Regions from separate parts of the Streptomyces sp. NPDC058239 genome, predicted to be linked through region 2. Evidence: riboswitches for the same ligand, from Rfam matches in the RefSeq annotation. Region 2 holds a riboswitch; the other holds the start of a gene.

Region 1 (4,211 bases), on a different contig from region 2:
ATGACCTGGGAGAGGGTCGAGCCCTCGGCCGGGACCTCGGCCTGGCCGCCCGTGTAGGTGCGAAGGATGGTGGGGATGCGGACCTTGACGCTCATGAGGGGTGCCTTTCTTCGGTCTCGGGTGGTCAGCTGGCGGCGAGGCCGGCGGCGCGGAACGCGTCCAGGCTCGGGCGGATCGTCGCGGTCGCCTGCGAGGTGGCGGCCACCGCGTCCAGCGTCTTGAGGCCGTCACCGGTGTTGAGGACGACGGTGGTCAGCGCCGGGTCGAGCAGACCGGCCTCGATGAGCTTCTTCGTCACGCCGACCGTCACCCCGCCTGCCGTCTCCGCGAAGATGCCCTCGGTGCGCGCCAGCAGCTTGATCGCGTCGACGACCTGCTCGTCGTCGACATCCTCGACCGCGCCGCCGGTGCGGCGGGCGATGTCCAGGACGTACGGGCCGTCGGCCGGGTTGCCGATCGCCAGGGACTTGGCGATGGTGTTCGGCTTCTGGGGCCGCACGACGTCGTGACCGGCCTTGAAGGCGGTGGAGACCGGGGAGCAGCCCTCGGCCTGGGCGCCGAAGATCTTGTACGGCTTGTCCTCGACGAGACCGAGCTTGATCAGCTCCTGCAGACCCTTGTCGATCTTCGTGAGCTGCGATCCGGAGGCGATCGGGATGACGATCTGGTCGGGCAGCTGCCAGCCGAGCTGCTCGCAGATCTCGTACGCCAGGGTCTTGGAGCCCTCGCCGTAGTACGGGCGCAGGTTGACGTTGACGAAGCCCCAGCCCTCGCCGAGCGGGTCGCCGATGAGTTCCGAGCAGAAGCGGTTGACGTCGTCGTAGTTGCCCTCGATGCCGACCAGCTCGCCGCCGTACACCGCGGCCATGACGACCTTGCCCTGCTCCAGGTCGTGCGGGATGAACACGCAGGAGCGGAAGCCGGCGCGGGCGGCGGCGGCGCCCACCGCACCGGCGAGGTTGCCGGTGGAGGAGCAGGAGAGGGTGGTGAAACCGAAGGCGCGGGCGGCCTCGACGGCGATGGCGACGACGCGGTCCTTGAAGGAGTGCGTCGGGTTTCCGGAGTCGTCCTTGACGTACAGGCCGCCGGTGACGCCCAGCTCGCGGGCGAGGTTGTCGGCCTTGACCAGCTTGGTGAAACCGGGGTTGATGTTGGGCTTGTCCGCGACATCGGCGGGGACCGGCAGCAGCGGCGCGTAACGCCAGATGTTGTCGGGTCCGGCCTCGATGCGCTTCTTCAGCTCGTCGGGGGAGCCGCTCGGCAGGTCGTACGCCACTTCGAGCGGCCCGAAACAGGACGCGCAGGCGAAAATGGGGCCGAGCTCGAAACGCTCGCCGCACTCGCGGCAGGAAAGCGCCGCGGCGGGTCCGAGGTCGACAGCTTCGGCGGAAGAATTGGTGCTTGCTGCAACAGTCTGCACGGCCATGATGGCGGAGGCCCTTTCTCCTCATCTTCCTTGCGACGCATTTCGCCACAAGACGGAATTGGCACCTTCCCCACCGTGACCTCGCGGTCGGCGGGAGGGTTGCCGGGACTTCAACGGGCCGTTCCCTCAGTCCCTCTGGATGAGCGCTGTGGCACTGGATCATCGATCCAGGCATTTATTGGCGGACTGACCCCGACATGCGACGGCCATCCGCGTTGTTCAAGACTGTAACCGAAGCACCGGACAGTTGAGATAGTCGTCCGAACCGCGAGATGGATCACATACAGGGAGTATCGACCGTGCTGGAAGAGGTCGAACGCTGGCTGGCCAGGCGTTCCTGGTCGGCCGCCGACCGCCCGCTGGACCGCGTCCTGGCCGCCAAGGCCAGGGACCCGCGCCGCGGGAGCGTGAGCGTCGTACTGCCCGCGCTGAACGAGGAGGCGACGGTCGGCCGGATCGTTGCGACCATCCGGCGCGAGCTGATGGAGAAGGTCCAGCTGGTCGACGAACTCGTGGTGATCGATTCCGGTTCCACGGACGCCACCGCGAAGGTGGCCCGGGAGGCCGGCGCCCGGGTGGTGCACCGGGACGAGATACTCCCCCGGATACCCGCCGTGCCCGGCAAGGGCGAGGTGCTGTGGCGGTCGCTCCTGGTGACCGGCGGTGACATCGTCTGCTTCATCGACGCCGACCTGAAGGACTTCTCGGCGGACTTCGTCTCCGGCATCGTCGGCCCGCTGCTGACCGACCCGAACGTGCAGTTCGTGAAGGCGATGTACGACCGCCCCCTCGGTGACACCGCAGGTCAGGGCGGTCGCGTCACCGAACTGGTGGCCCGTCCGCTGCTCAATCTGCACTGGCCGCAGCTGGCCGGTTTCGTTCAGCCGCTGGGCGGGGAGTACGCCGTGCGCCGCTCCCTGCTCGAACGGCTGCCCTTCCCCGTCGGCTACGGAGTGGAACTGGGCCTCCTGGTCGATGCGCTGCACACGGTGGGTCTGGACGCGCTGGCCCAGGTCGACGTAGGGGTGCGCAAACACCGCCACCAGGACGGGCAGGCGCTCGGGCGGATGGCGGCGACGATCTACCGGACAGCTCAACTCCGGCTGTCCCGCGGTCACTTGGTACGGCCTTCGCTCACCCAGTTCGAGCGTGGCGAGGACGGCTTCGTACCGCACACCCATGCGGTGGACACCGAGGAGCGGCCCCCGATGCGCGAGATCGAGGAGTACGTTTCGCGCCGGGCGGCCTGACTTCGCACGTTTGGGCGGTTCGTGATCGGGCTAGATTCCGCAACATGGTCTCCGAGCACGAAGCCCAGCCCGCTGCCCAAGTCCTCGTTGCGTCCAACCGCGGCCCGGTGTCGTACACCCTCGCCACGGACGGATCACTCGACGCGAAGCGCGGCGGCGGCGGGCTCGTCTCCGGGCTGAGCGCCGTCAAGGACAAACTGTGGGTGTGCGCCGCGCTCGGTGACGGGGACCGGGAGGCGGTCCGGCGCGGGGTCGGTGAGCAGGGCGTACGGATGCTCGACATCGACGCGGCCGTCCACGCGGACGCGTACAACGGCATTGCGAACTCGGTGCTCTGGTTCGTCCACCACATGCTGTACCAGACGCCGCTGGAGCCGGTCTTCGACGCGGAGTTCCGGCGGCAGTGGGCGTCGTTCGAGACGTACAACCGGGCCTTCGCCGAGGCGCTCGCCGAGGAGGCGGGCCGGGGTGCGGCGGTGCTGGTGCAGGACTACCACCTGGCGCTGGTGCCCGGCATGCTCCGCGAACTCCGCCCCGACCTGCGGATCGGCCACTTCTCGCACACCCCGTGGGCGCCCGTCGACTACTTCCGTCTGCTCCCCGACGACATCGCCGAGCAGCTGCTGCACGGCATCCTGGGCGCGGACCGGGCGGCCTTCCTGACCCGGCGCTGGGCGGATGCGTTCATCGGCTGCTGTACGGAGATCCTGGGCGGCACCGGCCGGACCAGGATCGGGGTGCACGGGCTCGGCGCGGACGCGGACTTCCTGCGCGCACGCGCGCACGAGGCGGACGTGGACGAGCGGATGGCGGCGCTGCGGGAGCAGGTCGGCCCGGGGCGGAGGACGATCGTACGAGTGGACCGGACGGAACTGTCCAAGAACATCGTGCGCGGCCTGCTCGCGTACCGCGCGCTCCTGGAAGAGCGGCCGCAATGGCGTGAGCGCGTCGTCCATGTCGCCTTCGCATACCCCTCTCGGCAGGACCTGGCGGTGTACCGCGACTACACGGCCGAGGTGCAGCGGGTCGCCGACGAGATCAACGCCGTGTACGGCACGGCGGGGTGGACGCCGGTCGTGCTCCACGTCAAGGACGACTTCGCCCGCTCGCTCGCCGCGTACCGGCTGGCCGACGTGGCGCTCGTCAACCCGATCCGCGACGGCATGAACCTGGTCGCCAAGGAGATCCCGGTCGTCTCCGACCACGGCTGCGCGCTGGTGCTGTCGCGGGAGGCGGGGGCGTACGAGGAGCTGGGCAGCGACGCGGTCGTGGTGAACCCGTACGACGTGTCCGCGACGGCGGCGGCGCTGCACGAGGCTCTGACGATGGCGGACGACGAACGGGCCGCGCGCACGGAGCGGCTGGCCGCGGCGGCGGTGGCGCTGCCGCCGCAGCAGTGGTTCCTGGACCAGCTGGACGCGCTGCGGCGGGAGTGAGCCGGCGCGGGCTAGAGCTGTCGCGCCAGGGCTGCCAGGAAGCCGACGACGGCTCCCGGGCCGTTCAGCAGCAGATCGGCCCGCTCGGCCAGTTCGGGC
Region 2 (4,211 bases):
CTCTGGGAAACCGGCATCAGCACGGAATTCGCCCGCCCGGAAGCCGACTTGGGCCGGTTCAAGGCGGTGGCCGTACCGCAGCTGTATCTGCTCACCGATGCCGCGATCGACAACCTCGTCGGTTATGTACGGGGCGGTGGGACGCTGGTCTGCGGCTTCTTCAGCGGGGTCGCTGACGCCGACGACCGGATCAGGCCGGGCGGCATGGATGTGCGGCTGCGTGAGCTGTTCGGCATTCGTACGCTCCACGAGTGGTGGCCGCTCGACACGGACACGACGGTGGAGTGCGACGGATTCCGCGCCGGACTCTGGTCGGAGGAGCTGGAGCCGGAGCGGGGCACACAGGTGGTGTCCGCATACCGCGACGGCGAGCTCGCCGGGCTGCCCGCGGTGCTGCGCAAGGGCCGGGCCTGGTACGTATCGACCCTGCCGGAGCCGGAGGCGCTGCGCACCCTGCTCGGCCGGGTGGCCGAGGAGGCGGGCGCGCGTCCGGTGCTGGCCGGACTGCCTGCAGATGTGGAGGCGGTCCGACGGGGCGAGTTGCTCTTCCTCCTGCATCACGGGCGGTCCACGGTCACCGTTTCCGTTCCCGGTGAGCAAGTGGATCTGCTGACCGGCAGGGTGGTGGCCGGCAGTGTGGCGCTGGGCCGCTACGGCGCGGCCGTGCTGCGAAGCCGCGCCGCGCGATGAGCACCGGCAAGCGCTCCCGTGGTTCGCACGCCTGGACGGTCTACAAGGGGGACAACGGGTCCAACCAGGTCTTCTCGTTCCTGCGCACCTCGGACTCCACATCGGGCACGGTGGACATCCTGCCGATCCTGAAGTGGATCAAGGACACCAAGGGCTGGTGGGGCAACGAGACCATCGGTGACGTCCAGTTCGGCTACGAGATCACGTCGTCGCCCGGCGGCCTGGACTTCACGACGAACGGATTCAGCGTCTCGTCCGGCTGACCCGCCCGGAGCCGGCAGGGGCCGGCCCCCGCGCAGGAGCCGGCCCCCCGCGCGGGGGCCGGCTCGTGCGCACCACAGTCAGCCGACGGGTGCCGGCCCGCTGCTCTCCCGAACCGTCAACTCCGGGGCCAGCAGCTCCACTTCATCCGTTCCCCGCCCGCCCAGCTTCGCGACGACCTGCTCAACGGCGCGCCGCCCCATCTCCTGTGCCGGAATGGCGACCGAGGTGAGGCGGACCGATGCCTGCGCTGCCACCTGCTCGGGGCAGATGGCGACCACCGACACATCCTCCGGCACGGCCCGTCCCTGCTGACGCAGCAGATTGAGCAGTGGTTCCACGGCGGACTCGTTCTGCACGATGAACCCCGTGGTGCCCGGCCGCTCGTCGAAGATCCGGGCCAGGGTCTGGGCCATCGCCGCGTACCCGCCCTCGCAGGGCCGGTGCAGCACCCGCACACCGGCCTCCTGCGCCCTGGCGCGCACACCGTCCACGGTCCGCTCGGCGAACCCGGTGTGGCGCTCGTAGACGGCGGCCGCCTCGCCGATCACCGCGATCTCACGATGCCCGAGTGCGGCAAGGTGCTCCACACACAGCGCCCCGGTCGCCTCGAAGTCGAGGTCCACACAGGTGAGCCCGTCCGTTTCGGCGGGCAGCCCGATGAGCACTGCGGCCCGGTCGGTCTCACGCAGCAACGGGAGCCGCTCGTCGTGCAGTTCCACGTCCATCAGGATCATGGCGTCGGCGAGCGAGCTGCCGGCGATCCGCCGCACTGCGGCCGGCCCTTCCTCTCCTGTGAGCAGCAGGACGTCGTAGCCGTGCGTGCGAGCGGTGGTGGCGACCGCGATGGCGATCTCCATCATCACGGGCACATACATGTCGGTGCGCAGCGGCACCATGAGCGCGATGATGTTCGACCGGCTGCTCGCGAGCGCCCGCGCACCGGCATTGGGGTGATATCCGAGCTGCTGGATGCTCTGCTCCACCCGCTCCCGGGTGGACACCGAGATGGACCGCTTCCCGCTGAGGACATAGCTCACCGTACTCGCGGAGACTCCGGCATGCTGGGCGACCTCGGCAAGGGTGACCATTCAGGGCTCTCCATCACGGGACGACTTCGGGTACCGGGACACACGCCGACACGTACCGACCGGTTGGGCGAAGCGCTTCGAATTCGACCGGTTCAGTCTGTGACATGCGCAGATGGTTCCGAGCCTAAACCCGCCCGCACGAGCTGTCCAGAGAACTGTCGAAGCGCTTCGACACCGTTTTGCCGGTCACGCTGTCCACCCTGCACCGCGGCAGGACCGGGCCGGGACCGGTACGTCCACGATAGGCGGACGGGTCGGCTACAGCCCGTACGTCGTGCCGCCAATGGTCCGCCGCGGGTCGGGCGCCCGGGTCGCGCACAGCGGGCCGCCCTCGAAGCCGGCATTGACCAGTGCCGTTGCCCGGCCCCCGGAGTCCACCAGTTTCAGGGCATGCCACCGCGGCAGCCAGAACACTCGGCCGCGGTGCGCGGCGAGCAGTTCCCGGAGGAGTCCCGGCGCGTGTGTCCACACCTTCGGCAGGTCTTCGGCGAGGTCGAAGGTGGGGCGCAGCCCGATCCACCCGTCGGCACCGACATCACCCGAGGTGAGCAGGAGTTCCACGGCCCGGCCGGGCTCCTGGTGGCACTTCTTGGCGTGAATCCAGTGGACGTGGTGGCCGGGTCCATGGCTGGGGCAGTCGTCGTTCTCGATGAGATGGGGGAGCATGGTCGTTCGCCTTCCTGGGATCATGGACCCCAGGTGCTCTGCCCCGATGGTCCGCTGTTCCCCATGCGCCGAGCACGGGGCGGGTCGTCACCCGGAGCACCCGCAGCGGAGCGGGGTGCCGTCCAGTTAGCCGGGGCTGTGCACTGGAACTCATGACCTGCGATAACTGTATCCCACGGGCGGCGGTGGGCCGACGGGTGGTCAGACGCCCGGGACCGGTCAAGAGGGCGGGGGCATGAACACCTGCCCCCGCCCCACGGTCAGCCTGCCATCAGGGCCGGATCGCTCGTACCCGCCTCGCCCGTCTCGACGTGTCCGGCAAAGCGGCGCAGGAACGTGGTGTCCGTGTCGGAGACCACCGAGATGTCGTACCAGCGGCTGCTCCCCCGCAGGTCCACCGAGTGGTTCACGGTCGTGCCCGCGCGCACCGTGAACGTCTGGGCAGTGCCGCCGTATGCATCTTTCACCGTCAAATGAACGTCACCGGACCCCGTATGAGTCATCGTCAGATCGAGCTGCCCATTGGTGGCGTTGTGGCGGGCGGTCACCTCGGGCCCTGCCGCCTTGCCCGGCCCCTTGAAGGTACGCAGGAAGCCGTTCGGACCGTGCACGCTGAGGCTGGTCACCCCGTTCGAGTAGACCGTGTTCCAGGTGTCGGAGAGCGACTTGCCGGCCTCGGTGGTGTACGTCCACGGTCCGTCGGTACGGTTCGCGGACGTGACCAGGAAGTGTGCTCCGGCCGCGGCGCCGCCGCTGAAGGTGAGGCCGTATTTTCCGGTCGCCGGATTCGCCGAACCGTCCACGAACGGCGCGTACGGCAGCGGCCGGGTGGGCCGGGAGCCCGGTTCCTGTTTGGGAACGCTGCCGACGGCGGGCGGCACGGGCACATAGTCGGGATGCCGGTTGCGGTCCGGCGGCAGGTACCCGGCAGTGGAGGGCAGGGCGACGGGAGCGGTGTCCGTACGGCGGAAGTCGAACGCGGAGGTGAGGTCGCCGCAGATGGCGCGCCGCCAGGGTGAGATGTTCGGTTCCTTCACCCCGAAGCGACGTTCCATGAACCGGATGATCGAGGTGTGGTCGAACACCTCGGAGCAGGAGAACCCTCCGGTGCTCCACGGCGAGACGACGAGCATCGGCACGCGTTGCCCCAGACCGTACGGACCAGCGGCGTAACCTCCGTTGCCCGCGAAATAGTCGGCGGAGGTCGCCACGGTGGACAGCCCCTGTGCGGCCCCGGACGGCGGGTACGGCGGCACGATGTGGTCGAAGAAGCCGTCGTTCTCGTCGTACGTGATGAACAGTGCGGTCCTGCCCCACACCTCCGGGTTGGACGTCAGCGCGTCCAGCACCTGTGCGATGTACCAGGCACCGTAATTCGCGGGCCAGTTGGGGTGTTCGGTGAAGGCTTCCGGGGCGGCGATCCAGGAGACCTTCGGCAGGGTGCCGGCCTTCACATCGGCCTTGAGCATGTCGAAGAGCCCGTCGCCGTTCTTGGCGTCAGTA

Evidence for each region. A riboswitch is a leader RNA that binds a small molecule or an ion and turns the genes downstream of it on or off. The one in region 2 is predicted to bind S-adenosylmethionine.
Region 1: another riboswitch for S-adenosylmethionine. It lies ahead of thrC (threonine synthase); the one in region 2 lies ahead of ACFVYE_RS07985 (hypothetical protein).

Annotation. Positions count from the first base shown of each region.
Region 1 is NZ_JBHVWS010000064.1:31,317-35,527, forward strand. It holds gene ACFVYE_RS40565 (MoaD/ThiS family protein) at 1-95, opposite strand, end outside; gene thrC (threonine synthase) at 125-1,426, opposite strand; SAM riboswitch class I at 1,445-1,572, opposite strand; gene ACFVYE_RS40575 (glucosyl-3-phosphoglycerate synthase) at 1,726-2,676, shown strand; gene ACFVYE_RS40580 (trehalose-6-phosphate synthase) at 2,721-4,112, shown strand; gene otsB (trehalose-phosphatase) at 4,124-4,211, opposite strand, start outside.
Region 2 is NZ_JBHVWS010000004.1:191,673-195,883, reverse strand. It holds gene ACFVYE_RS08000 (beta-galactosidase) at 1-690, shown strand, start outside; partial or broken gene ACFVYE_RS07995 (hypothetical protein) at 711-953, shown strand; gene ACFVYE_RS07990 (LacI family DNA-binding transcriptional regulator) at 1,032-2,042, opposite strand; gene ACFVYE_RS07985 (hypothetical protein) at 2,301-2,708, opposite strand; SAM riboswitch class IV at 2,757-2,866, opposite strand; gene ACFVYE_RS07980 (phosphocholine-specific phospholipase C) at 2,969-4,211, opposite strand, start outside.